DNA from 3 places in the Streptomyces sp. NPDC003943 genome. Region 3 is predicted to be linked to each of the others. Evidence: riboswitches for the same ligand, from Rfam matches in the RefSeq annotation. Region 3 holds a riboswitch; each other region holds the start of a gene.

Region 1 (7,006 bases), on a different contig from region 3:
CTCCAGGGAGCAGGCGACGGCGTCCGCGTCGGGCGTGGCCTGCTGGACGGGGATCGTGGTGGCCTGGGCGGCGCGGGCGATCCGGGTCGCCGGACGCGAGCGCAGGTAGTACGTGGTCTTCAGGCCCTGCTTCCAGGCGTACGCGTACATCGACGACAGCTTGCCGATGGTCGGCGTCTCCATGAACAGGTTCAGGGACTGCGCCTGGTCCAGGAACGGGGTGCGGGCGGCGGCCATGTCGATCAGGCCGCGCTGCGGGATCTCCCAGGCCGTGCGGTACAGCTCGCGGACCTCGGCCGGCACCCAGCCGAAGCCGGCGACCGAGCCGTTGGAGTCGCGCAGCGCCTCACGGGTCTGCGCGTCCCACACGCCGAGCTCCTTGAGCTCCGCCACCAGGTACGAGTTGACCTGGAGGAACTCGCCGGACAGCGTCTCGCGCTTGAACAGGTTGGAGACCTGCGGCTCGATGCACTCGTAGACGCCCGCGATCGAGGCGATCGTCGCGGTCGGGGCGATGGCGAGCAGCAGGCTGTTGCGCATGCCGACGGCGGCGATCCGCTCGCGCAGCGCGGCCCAGCGCTCCGGCCAGTTCAGCTCGACGTCGTAGTGGTCGGGGTGCAGCACACCGCGGGCCGTACGGGTCTTGTCCCAGGCCGGCAGCGGGCCGTTGCGCTCGGCGAGGTCGGCGGACGCCTCGTACGCGGCGAGCATGATCCGCTCGGCGATCCGGGTGGACAGGGCGCGCGCCTCGGCCGAGTCGAAGGGCAGCCGCAGCTTGAAGAAGACGTCCTGGAGGCCCATCGCGCCCAGGCCCACCGGACGCCACTTGGCGTTGGAGCGGCCGGCCTGCTCGGTCGGGTAGAAGTTGATGTCGACGACCCGGTCGAGGAACGTGACGGCGGTGCGGACGGTCTCGTCGAGCCGCTCCCAGTCCAGGTCCGAACCGGACACGAACGAGCCCAGGTTGACCGAGCCGAGGTTGCAGACGGCGGTCTCGCCGTCGTTGGTGACCTCGATGATCTCGGTGCAGAGGTTGGAGGAGTGGACGACCGTGCCGGGCTCGGCGGTCTGGTTCGCGGTCCGGTTGGCGGCGTCCTTGAAGGTCATCCAGCCGTTGCCGGTCTGCGCCAGGGTGCGCATCATGCGGCCGTACAGGTCGCGGGCCGGCATGGTCTTGCGGGCCAGGCCCGCCGCCTCGGCCTTGCGGTAGGCGGCGTCGAACTCCTCGCCGTACAGGTCGACCAGCTCGGGCACGTCGGCCGGCGAGAACAGCGACCACTCGGCGTCCGCGTTGACCCGGCGCATGAACTCGTCCGGGATCCAGTGGGCCAGGTTGAGGTTGTGCGTACGGCGGGCGTCCTCGCCGGTGTTGTCGCGGAGCTCCAGGAACTCCTCGATGTCCGCGTGCCAGGTCTCCAGGTAGACGGCGGCGGCGCCCTTGCGGCGGCCGCCCTGGTTCACGGCGGCGACGGAGGCGTCCAGCGTCTTCAGGAACGGCACGATGCCGTTGGAGTGCCCGTTGGTGCCGCGGATGAGCGAACCGCGGGCGCGGATGCGGGAGTACGACAGGCCGATGCCGCCCGCGTGCTTCGACAGCCGCGCGACCTGGTGGTAGCGGTCGTAGATGGAGTCCAGCTCGTCCTGCGGCGAGTCGAGCAGGTAGCAGGACGACATCTGCGGGTGGCGGGTGCCGGAGTTGAAGAGCGTGGGGGAGGACGGCAGGTAGTCCAGGCGGCTCATCAGGCCGTAGAGCGCCGTCACCTCGTCGAGCGCGCGGACCGAGTCGTCCTCGGCGAGGCCGGCGGCCACGCGCAGCATGAAGTGCTGCGGGGTCTCGATGACCTTGCGGGTGATCGGGTGGCGCAGGAGGTAGCGCGAGTAGAGCGTGCGCAGGCCGAAGTAGCCGAAGCGGTCGTCGGCGGCGGCGTCGATCGTCGCGTCGAGCCGCTCGGCGTGCAGAGCCACGAAGTCGGCCGTGCGGTCGGCGATCAGGCCCTCGCGGTGGCCGACGGCGACGGAGGCGGCGAAGGACACCGCGCCCTGGCCGGCCGCCTCCTGGGCGATCGTGATCGTCAGGAGCCGGGCGGCGAGCCGGGAGTACGCCGGGTCCTCGGCGATCAGGCCGGCGGCGGCCTCCGTGGCCAGCTCGCGCAGCTCCGCCTCGTCCGAGCCGGGGTGCCGGCCGCGCAGCGCGGCGGCGGCGACCCGGCCGGGGTCGGTGTCCGGGAGGTCGGCGGTGAGATCGGTCAGGGTCCGCAGCAGCGCGGTCCCGGGGCCGTCGGTCTCGACCGCGGAAGCCTCGGCCGAAGCCGGATCGGCGGGCGCGATGGTCACGTGGGGGCTCTCCCTCGCTCGGCACGGGGCCATGGCGGGAGGCGGCAACGGGCGCCGTACGCACGGCGGCGCCGCGTCCACCGGCCCACTCCGCGAGGCCCGGACGTCAGTGACACCCGGAACGGACGGACCGGGCGCGCTGTCGGCAGGTCCTCGGACTCACGTCGTACGGAAACGCACTTAGTACACCGTTGCGGGACAGTTCCGGATTTTCACCGGATTCCCCTGCGGCGACAGCGAGGACGAGCATACATGTGGGGGGCGCCCCTCGGAGCACCCCCCACATGTTGTGTGTCGTCAGTGCTCCGTCAACTCCAGTGCGTAGGTGCGCAGGAGGTGGTCGGGGATCGGCTCCCAGTCCCGCTCGGGGGTGCGGACGAAGCCGAGCCGCTCGTATATCCGGTGCGCGGAGACCATCACGTCGGCCGTGGAGAGCACGAGCCGCGCGCAGCCGGGCAGGGCCCGCGCCCGGTCGACGCACGCCCGCACGAGGGCCTCGCCGACGCCCCGGCCACGCGCGTCCGGCGCGACGACGAGCATCCGGAACTCCGCCTCGCCCTCGACCGCGATGTCCGCCCAGGCGGTGCCGCCCGCGGCGAAGGTCACCCCGCCGATGACCCGCCCTTCGGCGTCGACGGCGACGAGCACCTCGCTCTCGCGCGCCCGGCGGGCCGTGTCGCGGAGTACGGCCAGGTAGAAGTCGTCCTCGCCGTGCAGCAGCAGCCCGTCGTTCAGATAGGTCAGGCCGGTGAGGTCACCGAGCTCCTCGTACTCCTCGGGCCGTACCGCCCTGATCGTGAAGTCCATGCCCGGCAGTCTGCACCCGACACGGCCGCGCCCGCCTCCCGGATTCCGGGGGCGGGCGCGGCCGTGTCGTGGCCGGTCAGTGACCGGTGCCGACCTTCGGCAGTTCGGTGACGACGCCCGCGTCGCCCGCGTCGGCCGTGTAGTCCTCCGGCGAGGTCTCGTCGACGCCGTCGGGGGTGCCGACGGAGCGCAGGACGAGGGTGAGGACGACGGTGACGAGGACGTTGAGGACGAAGGCGGTGAGGCCGATGTAGCCGATCTCGCCGATGCCCGGGATCTCGGCCGCGGAGCCGCCGAAGTGGCTCTGGGTGGGGCTGGCGACCCCGTACGCGGCGGCCGTGCCGTAGACCATGCCGACGGCCCAGCCGGCGAGCAGTGCCCAGCGGTGCGGCCAGCGCGTGAAGAGGCCGCCGACCAGGGACGGGAAGGTCTGCAGGATCCAGATGCCGCCGAGCAGCTGGAAGTTGATGGCGACGGTCTTGTCCATGGTGAGGACGAAGACCAGGGCGCCGACCTTCACCAGGAGCGAGACGAGCTTGGAGACCTTGGTCTCCTGCTCGGCGGTGGCGTCCGGCTTGATGAAGTCCTTGTAGATGTTGCGGGTGAAGAGGTTGGCCGCGGCGATCGACATGATCGCGGCCGGCACGAGCGCGCCGATGCCGATGGCGGCGAAGGCGATGCCGGCGAACCAGTCCGGGAACATGTTCTCGAAGAGCTGCGGGATGGCGAGCTGACCGTTGGTCACCTTCACCCCGGCGGCGATGGCCATGAAGCCGAGCAGCGCGAGCAGGCCCAGCATCAGCGAGTACAGCGGCAGGATCGTGGTGTTGCGGCGGATCACGTTGCGGCTCTTGGAGGAGAGCGTCGCCGTGATCGAGTGCGGGTACATGAAGAGCGCGAGCGCCGAGCCGAGCGCGAGCGTCGCGTACGTCCACTGGCCGGCCTCGCCGGGCACCAGGGCGCCCTTGGGCTTGTGGGTGGCCGGGTTGATCGTCTTGTACGCCTCGGCCGCCTTGCCGAAGATCTCGTCGAAGCCGCCCAGCTTGATCGGGATGTAGATGATCGCCACCGCGATGACGATGTAGATCAGCGTGTCCTTGACGAACGCGATGAGCGCGGGCGCGCGCAGGCCGGACGAGTAGGTGTACGCGGCGAGCACGCCGAAGGCGATGAGCAGCGGCAGGTCCTTCACGAACCAGTTGGTGTTCTCGCCGCCGCCGACGCCCATCACGTCCAGGACGGCCTGGATGCCGACCAGCTGGAGCGCGATGTACGGCATGGTGGCGAGGATGCCGGTGACGGCGACCGCCAGCGACAGGCCCTTGGAGCCGAAGCGGCCGCGGACGAAGTCCGAGGTCGTCACGTACCCGTGCTTGTGCGACACCGACCACAGGCGGGGCAGGAAGGTGAAGATCAGCGGGTAGACCAGGATCGTGTACGGCACGGCGAAGAAGCCGGCCGCGCCCGCCGCGTAGATCGCTGCCGGGACGGCGACGAAGGTGTACGCGGTGTAGAGGTCGCCGCCCAGCAGGAACCAGGTGATCCAGGTGCCGAACGAGCGCCCGCCCAGGCCCCATTCGTCGAGGCTGTGCTCGTTCTCGGCCCGGCGCCACTTGGCGGCCAGGAAGCCCATGACCGTGACGGCCAGGAAGAAGAAGACGAAGACGCCGAGCGCGACGCCGTTCACGCCGTCCTTCATCGCGCGTCACCTCCCTTGCGGGCGCGCTGGTCACGCTGCCACAGCTTGTAGGCCACCACGGTCAGCGCGGTGGAGATGAGCACCCAGAGCATCTGGTACCAGTAGAAGAACGGGATCCCGATGAAGGTGGGGTCCACCTTCGCGTAGGAGCTCACCCAGAGCATCGCGACGAACGGCGCGACGAGGCAGACGGCGATCACCACCCTGAGGGGTGTGACGACCGGTTGTTTCCCTTGTGCGGCTTCTGACATGGCGATTCCGTCCCCTCGCTGATCACCTCGTGATGACCGGGAAATCTAGGGGAACGCTTCGATTCGCGGAACCCCTGTCCGTATAACGGATGAGACTCACAGCCAGCCCTCCTTCACCGCCCGCACCCCCGCCTCGAAACGGCTGCGCGCGCCGAGCCGGGACATCAGCTCCGAACTCATCCGCCGCACGGTGCGCAGCGAGACCCCGAGCCGGCGCGCGGCGATGTCGTCGGTGCAGCCGATGCCGAGGAGCATCAGCAACTCGCGCTCCTGCGGGGAGAGATCGTGCTCGTCGCGGCGCGGGGCCTCGCCGAAGGGGGTGCCCGCGTCCCAGAGGCGGTCGAAGAGGACGACGAGCGCGTGGACCAGGCCGGGGCTGCGGACCTCCAGGGCGCCCGCGCGGGCGTCCGACGGGTCGACGGGGACGAGCGCGGCCTCGCGGTCGACGATCACCATGAGCATGGGGACGACGGGCACGGTACGGGCCTCGCCGCCGAGGCCGCAGTACCAGCGCACGTAGTCGGCGGTCGGCGGGTCGTTGCGGAAGCTCTCCTGGTAGATGGACCGGATCCGCACCCCGCGCTCCAGCGCGAGCTGGTCCAGCGGCTGACTGGCGTCCATGGTGTCGGGCAGCTGGGCCCCGCCCGGGAGCAGCGAGAGGCACTCGGTGCGGGCGCCGGCCGCCAGGTCCTCCAGGCGTTCGCGGACGGCGTCGAGGCCGGTGATCCGGTGGACGACGTCGTGCCGGGCGGGATGGTCCGGGCAGTCGGCGTACGTGGCGAGGATCCCGGCCACCGCCCGGCCCGCCTGCTCGACCTGGCGTCTGCGCTTGCTGAGTTCGGCCTCGGCGCGCGAGAGCAGGAAGGAGAAGCCGACGTCCGGGGAGTACGGCTCCACCTCGCCCGAGTCCTCGTCCATCAGGACGAGTTTGAGGTCGGCGAGGCAGAGCAGGGCCTCGCGCACCTCGGTCTCGGTGCGGCCCAGATGGGCCGCCATCTCCGTCACCCCGTACTCGGGCCGCTCCAGGAGCAGACGGTAGACGGTCTCCGTCGGCTCCTTGATGCCGAGCGCCTCCAGCATGTCGTTCTCCCCCTCGCTGTAGCGGTCGTCGATGCTAGAGGGGTGCACCCGTCTAGGTCTAGACCAATCGGGGTGAACTCCAAGGAGTGAGACGGGGACGCGTGGCCGGTACGGCGAGCACCCGGCCGCCCAGCGCGTCGAGCAGCACCGTCAGGGCGAACGCCGAGACCAGCAGCGCCAGTTCGACCTGCGGGCCGATCCCGGCCGCGAGGACCGCGAGCGCGCCCGCGGCGGCCGCCAGGAGGCCGGCCGCGTCGGTGACCCCGGCCGGCGGCGAGGAGGAGCCGGTGGAGGACGGCACGGCGACGGTCGCCGCCGAGCGCTCCAGGGACACGCAGAACGCGAACGCCCCCACCACCAGCGGCACCCAGCCCGTCACCGCGCCCGTCCCGGCCGGCCCGTACTGCCACAGCAGCACCGGCCCGCCGGCCGCCGCGGCCGCCGCCAGCAGCGCACCGAGGAGCGACCGGCCCGCCGCGGCCCGCTGCCCGCGTACGAGCACACCGAAGGCGACGAGCGCGACCACCGGCACCGCGTACGGCAGCAACCCGTAGTCCCGGTCCACCAGATCCCGGTCCACCACCCCCGAACCCCCGACCAGCGCCCCGGTCCCGGCGAGCGCCGCCCGCACCGCCTCGACGGCCCGGGCGCCCCCGGGCGTCATCGGCTCCTCGTCCGGCACGACCACGACCAGGGCCGTACCGCCCCGGCGCCACCCGGACCCGCCCGGCGCCGCCGCGAACCGCACCCCCGGGACCGCGGACGCCTCGCGCACCACCTCCTCGGCCGCGCCCGAAGGCACCAGGACCTCCAGCGGGTTGAGCACACCCGACGC
Region 2 (7,006 bases), on a different contig from region 3:
GCGGCGTGCAGGGCCATGGCGGCGCCCGTGCCCCAGCCGAGCAGGACGACGCCGGTGGCGCCGCGCCGTACGGCGTAGCGGATGGCGGCGTCGAGGTCACGCCACTCGGCGTCGCCGAGGTGCCCGAGCCCGTCGGCGGCCTCGGGCGCGCCGGCGTCGCCGCGGTAGGCGGGGACGAGGACCGGGACGCGCCGGCGGTGCAGGAAGGGGACCAGGTTGAGCGCGTGCTCGCGGGTGGTGCCGAGGCCGTGCAGGGCGATCACCCAGGTGGTGCGCGGCCCGGGCACGAGCCAGGCGGGCAGGCTGCCGAGCTCGCCGGGGATCTCGACGTCCTCGTAGGGCAGGCCGAGGGCGGTCCCGGGGGTGCCGCAGTGCAGCTGCGGGGTGAGCCGGACCCGGACGCCGGGGGCGAGCGTGCCGAGCTCGACCCGTTCGAGCCGGCGCACCACGGTGTCGGCGGTGTGCGGGACCCGGTCGAGCACGGGGCCGACGACGGCGTGCAGCCCGTCGGCCTCGATCCCGTACGTGCCGGGGCGCAGCGCGGCGAGGCTGCGGGTGAGGCTGATCCGCTCCGGGCCGGTGCCGTGCACGGTGAGTCTGGGCTCGCCCGGGAAGGGGCGACCGGACGGCACGCCGAGGGCGGCGTCGCTGGCGTAGCGGCCGGCCACGACGGCGGCCGCGCCGAGCCCGAGCAGGGTGGTGACGGCCGCTGCCGTCGCGGTAACGGGGCGCACGGTCCCAGTGTCGGCAGCCCGCCCGCGCCCTGCCACCCGGCGGGGGCTCGCCGGGCTCCTTCGAGTGACATGGGTCTCGTCCGCCGGGTCCTCCGTGCGGCTGACGGTTGCCACAGCGGTCCCACGGGGCGATACGACGCGGGGGTGACGGAAGCTACGCGCGTTGCGTCAGGCCCGGAACGGCACGGTTTACCCGGGGTTGCACGGTGACCGCATCGTGGACAGCGCGCCCGCCGGACCCGTAAGCGGAATCCCCTGACCCCGGAACGGGACACCACTGCGCCCGACCCAGTTCATCTTCCGTTCACCCAGGTTGCTTACGTTCGACGAGCCACTGACGTCGAACGATTGCCTGGGTAAATGGAACACATCACGCTGCTGCTCGCCATTGTGGTCGTGACAGCTCTAGTGTTCGATTTCACGAACGGTTTCCACGACACCGCCAACGCGATGGCCACGACCATCTCGACCGGTGCACTCAAGCCCAAGACGGCGGTGGCCATGTCCGCCGTGCTGAACCTGGTCGGCGCGTTCCTCTCGGTGGAGGTCGCCAAGACGATCTCCAAGGGGCTCGTCAACGAGACGGGCATCCAGCCCGAAGTCATCCTCGCCGCGCTCGTCGGCGCGATCCTCTGGAACCTGGTGACCTGGCTGGTCGGACTGCCGTCCAGCTCCTCGCACGCCCTGATGGGCGGCCTCATCGGCGCGACCGTCGCCTCGATCGGCTTCGGCGGCGTCAACGGCGAGAGCGTCGTCACCAAGGTCCTCATCCCGGCGGTCGCCGCCCCGATCGTCGCCGGCATCGCCGCGACGCTCGGCACCCGCCTGACGTACGTCATCGGCAAGGGCAAGAACGGCAAGGCCCAGGAGAAGGGCTACCGGGCCGGCCAGATCGCCTCCGCCGGTCTCGTCTCCCTCGCCCACGGCACCAACGACGCCCAGAAGACCATGGGCATCATCACCCTCGCCCTGGTCGCCGGCGGCGTCCTGGCCCCCGGCTCCAACCCGCCGGCCTGGGTCATCGTCTCCGCCGGTACGGCCATCGCGCTCGGCACCTTCCTCGGCGGCTGGCGCATCATCCGCACCATGGGCAAGGGCCTCACCGACCTCCAGCCGCAGCAGGGCTTCGCCGCCCAGACCAGCGCCGCGACGGTCATCCTGGCCTCCTCCCACCTGGGCTTCTCCCTCTCCACCACGCACGCCGTCTCCGGCTCCGTCATGGGCGCGGGCCTGGGCCGCAAGGGCGGCGTCGTCCGCTGGTCGACCGCCACCCGCATGTTCGTCGCCTGGGGCCTGACCCTGCCGGCCGCCGGCCTGGTCGGCGCGGGTGCCGAGTTCGTCGCCCGGCAGGGCCAGTGGGGCGTCTACGTCGTCGCGGCCTTCCTGGTCGCCTCCTGCGTCGGCATCTGGCTCGTCTCCCGCCGCCAGGTCGTCGACCACACCAACGTCAACGACGTCGAGACCGCGGCCGAGGCCGAGAGCGCGGGCGTCGTGACCACCGCCATCGCGGCCGTCACCCCGCCGCCGGCCGGCTCCGTCGCCGCCGTCGCGGACGAGGACCTGAAGGCCACCATCCCCGCCCCGAACCCCGCGGACCCGGCCGCTCCGGCCGCCCCCGCCGCCGCGGTCTGACGGATCTCACGGAACTGGAAGCACGGACATGAAGATCGACTGGGCAGCTCTCGGCTCCGTCTTCGGAGTCAGCCTCGTGGTGACCGTCGCCCTCGTGGGCTTCTTCACCCTCGGCGTCGCCGGCCTCTCCAAGCAGGAGGAGGCCACGGCCAACGGCGGCTCGGCCCCGCTGGCCCGCACCGGCGCCTACGCCTGCTTCGCGCTCTGCGCGGCGGCCGTGGCGTACGGCATCTACCTGATCGTCGCCTGACGCGCACGATCCCGGACCCACCGGCCGGGCGGCCCGCAGCACACCTGCGGACCGCCCGGCCGCTTTGTGTGTGCCGCCATGCTCCTGGTGCCGTGTTCGTGGTGCCGTGTTCGGGTGCCGTGTTTGTGGTGCTTCGCACAGTGACCCGACGCAGGTCAAGGGTGAGTTGACGGGTGTTCGCGGGGCGTGGTGGACTGCCGAAGCCATTACGGCGGCAAGTAGAGGAAGTCCGGTGCGATTCCGGCGCGGTCCCGCCACTGTGACCGGCCCCCACGGGCCGGAAGTCAGGAACTCTCGCCGCCGGTCACGTCGATCCAGGGCGCGGACCCTGAGTGAGGACACAGCGCCATGCCCGGCCGCGGCCCGAGCCCGTCCCGCAGCACAGCCGTCTTCGCGTACGGAGCGGCCGCCGGCCTCGCCGTCGACCTGCTCGTCGGCGACCCCCGGCGCGGCCATCCCGTCGCCGCCTTCGGCCGCGCCGCCGCCGCCGTCGAGCAGCGCCTGCACCGCGACCACCGCGCCCGGGGCGCCCTGCACACCGCCGTCTGCGCCGGCGGCACCGTCGCGCTCGGCGCCCTCGCCGCCCGTACGGTACGGGGCAGCCGGACCGCCTCCGTCGCCCTGACCGCCGCCTCCGTGTGGGCCGTGGTCGGCGGTACGACCCTGGGCCGCGAGGCCCGCGCGATCGGCGGCGCGCTCGCCGCCGGCGACCTGGAGGTCGCCCGGGAACGCATGCCGCACCTGGTCGGCCGCGACCCGCAGGCGCTCGACGGGCCCGCGATGGCCCGCGCGGTCGTCGAGTCGGTCGCCGAGAACACCTCCGACGCCGTCGTGGGCGCCCTGTTCTGGGGCGCGGTCGCGGGCGTGCCGGGCCTGCTCGGCTTCCGGGCGGTCAACACCCTGGACGCGATGGTCGGCCACAAGTCGCCGCGCTACCGGCGCTTCGGCTGGGCCTCGGCCCGGCTCGACGACCTCGCCGGCTGGCCCGGCGCCCGGCTCACCGCCGCGCTCGCCGCCGTGGCGGGCGGCGACCCGCGCGGCGCCGTACGGGCCTGGCGGACGGACGCGGGCAGCCACCCGAGCCCCAACGCCGGCCCGGTGGAGGCCGCGTTCGCCGGGGCGCTCGGCGTACGGCTCGGCGGCACCCTTTCGTACGGCGGCCGGGTCGAACACCGGCCGGTCCTCAACGCGGCCGGGCGGCCCGTCGAGGTGGCGGACATCGAGCGGGCCGTCACGCTGTCCCGCCGGGTGACCTGGCTGACCCTGGCCGCCTGTGTCGGCGGCCGGACCATCATCAGTGCCGTACGCGGCAGGAAGCGGAGGGGCGCATGAAGGGCGGGGGGCTGCTCGTCGCCGGGACCACGTCCGACGCGGGCAAGAGCGTCGTCACGGCCGGCATCTGCCGGTGGCTGGTCCGGCAGGGCCTGAAGGTCGCGCCGTTCAAGGGCCAGAACATGTCCCTGAACTCGTTCGTGACCCGGGAGGGCGCCGAGATCGGCCGCGCCCAGGCCATGCAGGCGCAGGCCGCGCGCGTCGAGCCGACGGCGCAGATGAACCCGGTGCTGCTCAAGCCCGGCAGCGACCGCTCCAGCCAGGTGATCCTCATGGGCAAGCCGGTCGGCGAGCTGAGCGCCCGCGGCTACCACGGCGGCCGCCAGCAGCAGCTCTTCGAGCCGGTCCTCGGCTGCCTGGAGGAGCTGCGCGCCACGCACGACGCGGTGATCTGCGAGGGCGCCGGCAGCCCGGCCGAGATCAACCTGCGGCGCACCGACATCGTCAACATGGGCATCGCGCGGGCGGCGCGGCTCCCCGTCGTCGTGGTCGGCGACATCGACCGCGGCGGCGTCTTCGCGCAGTTCTTCGGCACGACCGCGCTCCTCGCGCCCGAGGACCAGCGGCTGGTCGCCGGCTACCTGGTGAACAAGTTCCGCGGCGACGTCACACTGCTCGAACCGGGCCTCGACATGCTGCACGGCCTCACCGGGCGCCGTACCTTCGGCGTCCTGCCGTACGCCCACGGCCTCGGCATCGACGAGGAGGACGGCCTGCGCGTCTCGCTGCGCGGCACGGTCCGCGAGTCCGTCGTGGCGCCGCCGGTCGGCGAGGACGTGCTGCGGGTCGCCGTCTGCGCCGTACCCCTCATGTCCAACTTCACCGACGTCGACGCGCTGGCCGCCGAGCCGGGCGTGGTCGTGCGCTTCGTCGACCGCCCGGAGGAGCTGGCCGACGCGGACCTGGTGGTGGTGCCGGGCACCCGCGGCACGGTCAAGGCGCTGGCGTGGCTGCGCGAACGCGGCCTGGCCGACGCGCTCGCCCGGCGCGCCGCCGAGGGCCGGCCGGTCCTCGGCATCTGCGGCGGCTTCCAGGTCCTCGGCGAGCACATCGACGACGAGGTCGAGTCGAAGGCCGGCTCCGTCGAGGGGCTCGGCCTCCTGCCCGTACGGGTCCGTTTCGCACCCGAGAAGACGCTGGCCCGCCCGGTCGGCGAGGCCCTCGGCGAGCACGTCGAGGGTTACGAGATCCACCACGGCGTCGCGGACGTACGGGGCGGGGAGGCGTTCCTGGACGGCTGCCGCGTCGGCGCGGTCTGGGGCACCCACTGGCACGGCTCGCTGGAGAGCGACGGCTTCCGCCGCGCCTTCCTGCGCGAGGTCGCGGCGGCGGCCGGGCGGCGCTTCGTGCCCGCGCCCGACACGTCGTTCGGCGCCCTGCGCGAGGAGCAGCTGGACCGCCTCGGCGACCTGATCGAGGAGCACGCCGACACGGACGCGCTGCTCCGCCTGATCGAGAAGGGCGCGCCGGAGGGGCTGCCGTTCGTGCCGCCGGGGGCGCCGTGAGCGCCGCGAGCCGCGGGCGGGCCGTGCGGGCTGCGCGGCGCAGCCGAGCGGGGGCTGCGCCCGGCCCTCAACCGGGCCGGTGTTCCCACCCGCACCACCCGTGCGGGTGGGTGCGGGTGGCCCTGGTGGGCGGTTGCCCGCCGTCGGCGGCTGCGGGCGCTGACTTCGCCACGGGCGAGCGGACGCCGACCGCGGCTGACCGCCGGAGGCGGGCCGGCGCTACGGCCGGCGCACCCGTGCGCGTGGGCGATGCCGGCGCCCAGCGGGCCACCGTCAGGGGGCATCTCCGCGACCACCGGGCAGGAAGTGTGCCCGGACGGCATGTTGACGACGCATCATCGCGAACCGAAGGAGCGACCCAGGGATGAGCACCCGCTATCCGTTCACCGCCGTCGTCGGCATGGACGATCTGCGGCTCGCGCTGCTGCTGAACGCCGTGAGCCCGGCGGTGGGCGGTGTCCTCGTGCGCGGCGAGAAGGGGACCGCGAAGAGCACGGCCGTACGTGCGCTCGCCGAGCTGCTGCCGGAGGTGACGGTGGTCGCCGGGTGCCGGTTCAGCTGTGATCCGGCCGCGCCCGACCCGGGGTGCCCGGACGGGCCGCACGGGGAGGGGGCTCGGGAGGCGCGGGCCGCGCGGATGGTCGAGCTGCCCGTCGGCGCGTCCGAGGACCGGCTCGTCGGTTCGCTCGACATCGAGAAGGCGCTCGCCGAGGGCGTGAAGGCGTTCGAGCCGGGACTGCTCGCGGCGGCGCACCGGGGGATCCTGTACGTCGACGAGGTCAACCTGCTGAGCGACCACCTCATCGACCACCTGCTCGACGCCGCCGCCATGGGCCAGTCGCACGTCGAGCGCGAGGGCGTCTCCGTACGGCACGCCGCCCGCTTCCTGCTCGTCGGCACGATGAACCCGGAAGAGGGTGAGCTGCGGCCCCAGCTGCTCGACCGGTTCGGACTGACCGTGGAGGTGGCCGCCTCCCGCGAGCCGGAGCAGCGGGTGGAGGTCGTACGGCGGCGGCTGGCGTTCGAGGACGACCCGGCCGGGTTCGTCGCCCGCTGGGCCGGCGAGGAGGCGGCGCTGCGGGAGCGGATCGTCGCCGCGCGGAAGCTCCTGCCGCAGGTGGTGCTCGGGGACGCGGTGCTGCTGCAGATCGCCGCGACCTGCGCCGCGTTCGAGGTCGACGGCATGCGCGCCGACATCGTCATGGCCCGCACGGCGACCGCGCTCGCCGCGTGGGCGGGGCGGACGGAGGTCACCTCCGAGGACGTACGGCAGGCGGCGCTGCTCGCGCTCCCCCACCGGCGGCGGCGCAACCCCTTCGACGCTCCCGGTCTGGACGAGGACAAGCTCGACGAGACGCTGGAGCAGTACAAGGGCGACGACGAGCCGGACGACGAGCCCGAGCCGGAGCCGGACGGTCCGGGCGACGGTGGTCCCGGCGGTGGCGGCGGGGGCGGGATCCCGCCGCAGGGGGACGCCCCCGCGCCCGAGACGTCCGGGGCCCCCGAGGCCCCGGAGACCTCCGAGGTCCCCGACAGCGCGCCCGCACCGCAGA
Region 3 (7,006 bases):
GGAGCAGCGTGCGCATGTCGACCTCGGACGGGTCCAGGGCCTTGAGGGTCAGCACGCGGACGGACTGCTCCGGGCCGCCCACGTCACGCGCCACCACCACCGGGGTCTCCGGCGAGCGCAGTTCGAGGAGCAGCTCGCGGGCCGCGGCGACCTGGTGGGTGCGGGACCTGGAGCCCGGGTTGTAGATCGCGAGGACGAGGTCGGCCTCGGCCGCGGCACGCACGCGGGTCGCGATGACGTCCCAGGGCTTGAGGCGGTCGGAGAGCGAGATCGTGGCGTAGTCGTGGCCGAGGGGGGCGCCCGCGGCGGCGGCCGCGGCGTTGGCGGCGGTGACGCCCGGGAGGACCCGTACCGGGATGTCGGCGTACGCCGGTTCGGAGGCGACCTCCAGGACGGCCGTCGCCATCGCGAAGACGCCCGGGTCGCCGCCCGAGACGACGGCGACGCGGCGCCCGCGCCTGGCCAGGTCGAGGGCGAACTCGGCGCGCTCCGACTCGACCTTGTTGTCGGAGCCGTGACGGCGCTGGCTCGCCCGCAGGACCGGGACGCGGTCGAGGTAGGTGGTGTAGCCGACCAGGTCGTCGGCGTTGACCAGGGCGCCGCGCGACTCGGGGGTCAGCCAGGGCGCGCCGGCCGGGCCGGTGCCGACGACGACGACCTCGCCCTGCTCGCGTACCGGCGGCTGCTGGTCGATACGGGACGGCAGCACGGCCACGGAGAAGTACGGGACCGACTCCGGGTCCACGTCCGTGAGGCGGCCGGTGCGCTCACCCGCCATGAACGCGCGCTCCACGTACCGCGCGTCCTCGATCCGCCCGGCCCGTTCGAGCGCGCGGCGCACGGTCGGGAAGGTGCGGCCGAGCTTCATCACGACCGCCGAGTCGGTGCCCGCGAGCCGGGCCGTCAGTTCGTCCTCCGGCAGCGTGCCGGGAATGATCGTCAGGACCTCCTCCGCCTCGCACAGCGGCTCGCCGAGCCGCGCCGCGGCCGCGCTCACCGACGTCACGCCGGGGATGACGGTCGTGTCGTAGCGGTCCGCGAGCCGCTTGTGCATGTGCTGGTACGAGCCGTAGAACAGCGGGTCGCCCTCGGCGAGTACGGCGACCGTGCGGCCCGCGTCGAGGTGCGCCGCGAGCCGGGCCGCGGCCTCCTCGTAGAAGTCGTCGAGCGCGCCCCGGTAGCCGCCGGGGTGGTCCGTGGTCTCCACGGTGAGCGGGTACATCAGCCGCTCCTCGACGTGGTCCTCGCGGATGTGCTCGGCGGCGATGGAGCGGGCGATGGAACGGCCGTGGCGGGCCGAGTGGTAGGCGACGACGTCCGCCTCGGCGATGGCCTTCACGGCCGCCACCGTCATCAGGTTCGGGTCGCCGGGGCCCAGCCCGACCCCGTACAGCTTGCCGCGCTTCTCGGTCACTTCTGGATCTCCGCTTCGTGCGCGAGCGCGTTCAGCGCCGCCGCCGTCATCGCGCTGCCGCCGCGCCGGCCCCGTACCACCAGGTACTCCAGGCCCAGCTCGTTCGCGGCGAGCGCGTCCTTGGACTCGGCGGCGCCTATGAAGCCGACCGGGATGCCGAGCACGGCCGCCGGCTTCCCGGCGCCCTTCGCGATCATCTCCAGGAGGTGGAACAGCGCGGTCGGCGCGTTGCCGATCGCCACGACCGAGCCCTCCAGGCGGTCCCGCCACAGCTCCATCGCCGCGGCCGAGCGCGTGGTGCCGAGCTCGGCGGCGAGGCCGGGCACGGCCGGGTCGGAGAGCGTGCACACCACGTCGTTGTCGGCGGGCAGCCGCTTGCGGGTCACGCCGCTCGCGACCATCTGCGCGTCGCACAGGATCGGCGCGCCCGCGCGCAGGGCGGCGCGGGCGGCGGTGACGACACCGGGCGAGTACGCGACGTCCTGGACGAGGTCGGTCATGCCGCAGGCGTGGATCATCCGCACCGCGACCGTGGCGACGTCGGCGGGCAGCGCCGCGAGATCCGCCTCGGCGCGGATCGTGGCAAAGGAGCGGCGGTAGATCTCCGCGCCGTCCTTCTCGTACTCGAACATCCTCTTGCTCTCGCTCATCTCGTGGTGGTCGTCGTGGGCGTCGTGATCGTGCGGGCCGATGCGACCGCTTCGGACAGGGACGTACGGGGAGTGGGCACGCCGTCGACCAGGTACGCGTCGTCCCCGGTGGCGACGACGTCGATCCACGCGCCGTGCGGGTGCCCGCAGCGCCGCTCGCACCCGGCGAAGTGCACGGGCAGCGCCCCCGCGGGCGCCCGCCCGGCGTCGGCCCGCACGTCCGCGAGGGACTTGGCGCAACCGGGCCGCCCGGTGCAGGCGGTGACCCCGGCGCCGGGGTCGTCGGCGGTGGTGAGGAGGCCGGCGGCCGCGAGGGCAGCGAGCCGGGACGACGCGGAGGTGCGGGCGGGGGTCGGAGCGTGCGCGGGGCGGAGGCCAGGTGCCTGAGCGGCGGCCGCGGGGCCGCCGGGGGCTGCGGGGCCGCCGGGGGCTGCGGGGGCGGCGGAGTCCGCGGGGCCGGCGGGGCTCGCTTCCGGCAGGTCTGGTGCCGGCACCACGACCGCCCCGCGCCACGGCGTCAGCCGCACCTCGGCCGCGGGCAGCAGCGCCCGCAGCTGAGCGGCGGTCAGCCGGCCCAGCGGAGCCAGCACATGCGCCGCACGCTCCCCGAGCGGGCCGGGCGCGGGTGGCCGCCCGTGCGGCACCGGCGGTACGGGTACGGGCTCCGCCGCGATCCCGGCACCGGCCAGGGCGGCCGTCCAGTCCGGGGCGTGGCCGTCGGGCAGCTCGCGCAGTCGCCAGGCGCCGTTCCCGGCCGCTTCGGCGGCGTCGAGGAAGACGAGGGCGGCGGCCAGGGCGGCGCGGGCGGCCGTCGTGGCGGTGACGCCGGGAGCGGCGTCGGCCGGCGCGGGGTCCGCCTCCGTCACGCGGAACACCCGCGACCCCAGCCGCAGCAGCACGTCCCCGCCCGCCCCTGCGATCAAGGTCACATCGCCGCCGAGCCCGGCCACGTCGCCCCGCCCGTCGTCCAGGACGAACAGAAACCGTCCCGAAAGGGACGCCGCCCGCGGTGCCGCGCAGAGCAGCGCGTCCAGCTCGCGCGCCCACAACTGGACGTCGGCGTGGCCGAGTCCGTCGAGGCCGGCGGCAGGGGAGGCGAGGATGTTGCGGACGCGTTCGTGGGTGGGGGAGGGGAGGAGGCCGGCCCGGTCGAGGAGGTCGGCGAGGTCGGCGCCGCAGCCGTCCGGGAGGCCGCGCAGTTCGAGGTTGCCGCGTGAGGTGATGGTGACGCTGCCGTCCCCCAGGGTCTCGGCGGCGTCGGCCAGGACCTCGACCTGATCCTGCGTCAACCGCCCGGCGGGCAGCCGGAGTCGGGCCAGGAAGCCGTCGGCGGCGGCATGCAGGCGGAGCGCGCCCGGGCACGCGTCGCCACGGTCCCGTATGACGGGTTCGCCCCGTTCGGGCGCCGGGGGTGGGGTGGGCGGCATGGCGGCGAGCATACCCACGGGGAACCGCCCGGCCACCGAGTGTGATCCGGTCGACTCCCGGAGCGCGATGCGGCCGACGGCCGCGGGGGATCCGGCCGGGGCGCGGTCCGATTCGGGCGCGGCCGCGGCGCGAACCGCCCGCCCTTCGGGCGTGATCCGGCGGCCTCCGGTCGCGATCCGGCCGAACGCCCGTCGCGGGGCGCCCGACCCCCGTCGCGGTCCAGTCGACCCCGTCGCGATGCGGTCGCCTTCCCCCGCGATGCGGCGCCTTCCCTCGCAGCCCGGCCGGCCCCCGTCGCGATCCCGCCGAACCCCGTCGCGATGCGGCGCCTTCCCCGCAGCCCGGCCGACCTCCCCCGCGATGCGGTCGCCTTTCCTCGCAGCCCGGCCGACCCCGTCGAGATCCGGCCGACGTCCCCCGCGGTCCCACCGACGTCCCCCGCGATCCGGCCGACCTCCCCCGCGATGCGGCGCCTTCCCTCGCAGCCCGGCCGGCCCCGTCGCGGTCGCCGACCCCGTCGCGATCCGGCCGATTCCCCGGCGCGATCCAGCCCACCGCCCCCCGATGTGATCCGGCCGACCCCGCCGTGCCCTCCGGGCCGTGGGTCGCACGATCTAGGATGCAGATCGGCATGGGGTCCCAGGGCCCCGGGGAGGAAGCCCGGTGAGAATCCGGCGCGGTCCCGCCACTGTGAGCCGGTCCCGGGCAATCCGGTGGCCGGTGAGTCAGGAACTCCTGCCGTCCACACGACCACCCGGGGCGCGGACAACCCCGAGGAAGGGCCTGAGCCTCCCCATGCTCCTGCTGCTGTCGCACTCCGACACCGACCTGCTCAGCGCCCGCGCGGCGAACACCACCGCGACCGGCGACGAAGGCGTGGAGTGGCGTTACGCCAACCCCGCCCGCCTCCCCCTCGACGATCTCGCGGCGCTGCTCGACGGCGCCGAGCTCGTCGTCGTACGCCTGCTCGGCGGGCTGCGGTCCTGGCAGGAGGGCCTGGACGCGGTGCTCGCCGCCGGGAAGCCGGTGGTCGTGCTGAGCGGCGAACAGGCGCCGGACGCGCAGCTCATGAGCTCGTCCACGGTGCCGGTCGGCGTGGCCACCGAGGCGCACGCCTACCTCGCGCACGGCGGCCCGGCGAACCTCGGCCAGCTCGCCCGCTTCCTCTCCGACACGGTCCTGCTCACCGGCCACGGCTTCGAGCCGCCGGCCGCCGCCCCCACCTGGGGCCCGCTCGACCGCCCGGCGAAGGACGGCAGTGGTCCGACGGTCGCCGTGCTCTACTACCGCGCCCACCACATGAGCGGCAACACCGCCTTCGTGGGCGCCCTCTGCGACGCCATCGAGGACGCCGGTGCCAAGGCCCTCCCGCTGTACGTGGCGTCCCTGCGCGCCCCCGAGGCTGAGCTGCTCGACACGCTCCGGACCGCCGACGCGATCGTCACCACCGTCCTCGCCGCCGGTGGCACCAAGCCGGCCGAGGCGCAGGCGGGCGGCGACGAGGAGGCGTGGGACGCGGGTGCGCTGGCCGCGCTCGACGTGCCGATCCTGCAGGCGCTGTGCCTGACCGGCTCGCGGGCCGCCTGGGAGGAGAACGACGAGGGCCTGTCGCCGCTGGACGCGGCCAGCCAGGTCGCCGTGCCGGAGTTCGACGGCCGGCTGATCACCGTCCCGTTCTCCTTCAAGGAGATCGACGAGGACGGCCTGCCGGCGTACGTGGCGGACGCCGAGCGCGCCGCGCGGGTCGCCGGCATCGCCGTCCGGCACGCCCGGCTTCGGCACATCCCGAACGCCGAGAAGAAGCTGGCGCTCGTGCTCTCCGCGTACCCGACGAAGCACTCCCGGATCGGCAACGCGGTCGGCCTGGACACCCCCGCCTCCGCCGTGTCCCTTCTCAGGCGGCTCCTCGCCGAGGGCTACGACTTCGGGCCGGTCGAGGACATCCCGGGCCTGGTCTCCGGCGACGGCGACGAGCTGATCTACGCCCTCATCGAGGCCGGCGGCCACGACCAGGACTGGCTGACGGAGGAGCAGCTGGCCCGCAACCCGGTCCGCATCCCGGCCGCCGACTACAAGCGCTGGTACGCCCAGCTGCCGGCCGAGCTGCGCGAGCAGGTCGAGGAGCACTGGGGCCCGGCGCCCGGCGAGATGTTCCTGGACCGCTCGCGGAACCCGGAGGGCGACATCGTGCTCGCCGCCCTGCGCCGCGGGAACCTGCTCGTCCTCATCCAGCCGCCGCGCGGCTTCGGCGAGAACCCGATCGCGATCTACCACGACCCGGACCTGCCGCCGTCGCACCACTACCTGGCGGCCTACCGCTGGATCGCGGCCCGCGCCGAGGACGGCGGTTTCGGCGCCGACGCGATGGTGCACCTGGGCAAGCACGGCAACCTGGAGTGGCTGCCCGGCAAGAACGCCGGCCTGTCCGCCGCCTGCGGCCCGGACGCGGCCCTCGGCGACCTGCCGCTCGTCTACCCGTTCCTGGTCAACGACCCGGGCGAGGGCACCCAGGCCAAGCGCCGGGTGCACGCCACGCTCGTCGACCACCTCGTGCCGCCGATGGCGCGCGCCGACTCGTACGGCGACATCGCGCGCCTGGAGCAGCTGCTCGACGAGTACGCGCAGATCAGCAGCATGGACCCGGCGAAGCTGCCGGCCATCCGGGCGCAGATCTGGACGCTGATCCAGGCCGCCAAGCTCGACCACGACCTCGGCATGGCCGACCGGCCGGACGACGACGGCTTCGACGACTTCCTGCTGCACGTCGACGGCTGGCTGTGCGAGGTCAAGGACGCCCAGATCCGCGACGGTCTGCACGTCCTCGGTGGCGCGCCGACCGGCGAGGCCCGGGTCAACCTGGTCCTGTCGATCCTCCGCGCGCGCCAGATCTGGGGCGGCACGCAGGCGCTGCCCGGTCTGCGCGAGGCCCTCGGCCTGGACGAGTCGGCCGCCACCCGGACCACGGCCGACGAGGCCGAGGCGAAGGCCCGCGAGCTGGTCGAGGCGATGGAGGCGGCGGACTGGGACGTGGCCGCCGTCCCCACGGGCCACGGGCCGGACGTCGAGGCCGTGCTGCGCTTCGCCTGCGAGCAGGTCGTGCCGCGCCTCGCCGCCACCACCGACGAACTCGCCCACGCCGTCCACGCCCTGAACGGCGGCTTCGTGCCGGCCGGCCCGTCCGGCTCGCCGCTGCGCGGCCTGGTCAACGTGCTGCCGACCGGCCGCAACTTCTACTCCGTCGACCCCAAGGCCGTGCCCTCGCGGCTCGCCTGGGAGACCGGCCAGGCGCTCGCCGACTCCCTCCTGGAGCGCTACCGCACCGACAACGGCGAGTGGCCGACCTCCGTGGGCCTGTCCCTGTGGGGTACGAGCGCGATGCGCACCGCCGGCGACGACGTCGCCGAGGCCCTCGCGCTGCTCGGCGTCCGCCCGGTGTGGGACGACGCCTCGCGCCGTGTGAAGGGCCTGGAGGCCATCCCGCTCGCCGAGCTGGGCCGCCCGCGCATCGACGTCA

What was found. A riboswitch is a leader RNA that binds a small molecule or an ion and turns the genes downstream of it on or off. The one in region 3 is predicted to bind cobalamin.
Region 1: linked by a shared signal. The riboswitch ahead of ACWEV0_RS28915 (ribonucleoside-diphosphate reductase subunit alpha) and the one ahead of cobN (cobaltochelatase subunit CobN) in region 3 are both predicted to bind cobalamin.
Region 2: linked by a shared signal. The riboswitch ahead of ACWEV0_RS15040 (cobalamin biosynthesis protein) and the one ahead of cobN (cobaltochelatase subunit CobN) in region 3 are both predicted to bind cobalamin.

What each region holds. Positions count from the first base shown of each region.
Region 1 is NZ_JBSGIW010000088.1:8,229-15,234, reverse strand. Features, by position in the region: gene ACWEV0_RS28915 (ribonucleoside-diphosphate reductase subunit alpha) at 1-2,334, opposite strand, end outside; cobalamin riboswitch at 2,462-2,584, opposite strand; gene ACWEV0_RS28910 (GNAT family N-acetyltransferase) at 2,632-3,141, opposite strand; gene mctP (monocarboxylate uptake permease MctP) at 3,218-4,840, opposite strand; gene ACWEV0_RS28900 (DUF3311 domain-containing protein) at 4,837-5,091, opposite strand; gene ACWEV0_RS28895 (LuxR C-terminal-related transcriptional regulator) at 5,188-6,171, opposite strand; gene ACWEV0_RS28890 (hypothetical protein) at 6,230-7,006, opposite strand, start outside.
Region 2 is NZ_JBSGIW010000029.1:57,732-64,737, reverse strand. Features, by position in the region: gene ACWEV0_RS15055 (alpha/beta hydrolase) at 1-734, opposite strand, end outside; gene ACWEV0_RS15050 (anion permease) at 1,095-2,366, shown strand; gene ACWEV0_RS15045 (hypothetical protein) at 2,395-2,616, shown strand; adenosylcobalamin (AdoCbl) riboswitch at 2,826-2,919, shown strand; gene ACWEV0_RS15040 (cobalamin biosynthesis protein) at 2,965-3,948, shown strand; gene ACWEV0_RS15035 (cobyric acid synthase) at 3,945-5,453, shown strand; gene ACWEV0_RS15030 (putative cobaltochelatase) at 5,818-7,006, shown strand, end outside.
Region 3 is NZ_JBSGIW010000107.1:4,685-11,690, reverse strand. Features, by position in the region: gene cobJ (precorrin-3B C(17)-methyltransferase) at 1-1,354, opposite strand, end outside; gene ACWEV0_RS31330 (precorrin-8X methylmutase) at 1,411-2,064, opposite strand; gene ACWEV0_RS31325 (cobalamin biosynthesis protein CobG) at 2,061-3,503, opposite strand; cobalamin riboswitch at 4,107-4,245, shown strand; gene cobN (cobaltochelatase subunit CobN) at 4,288-7,006, shown strand, end outside.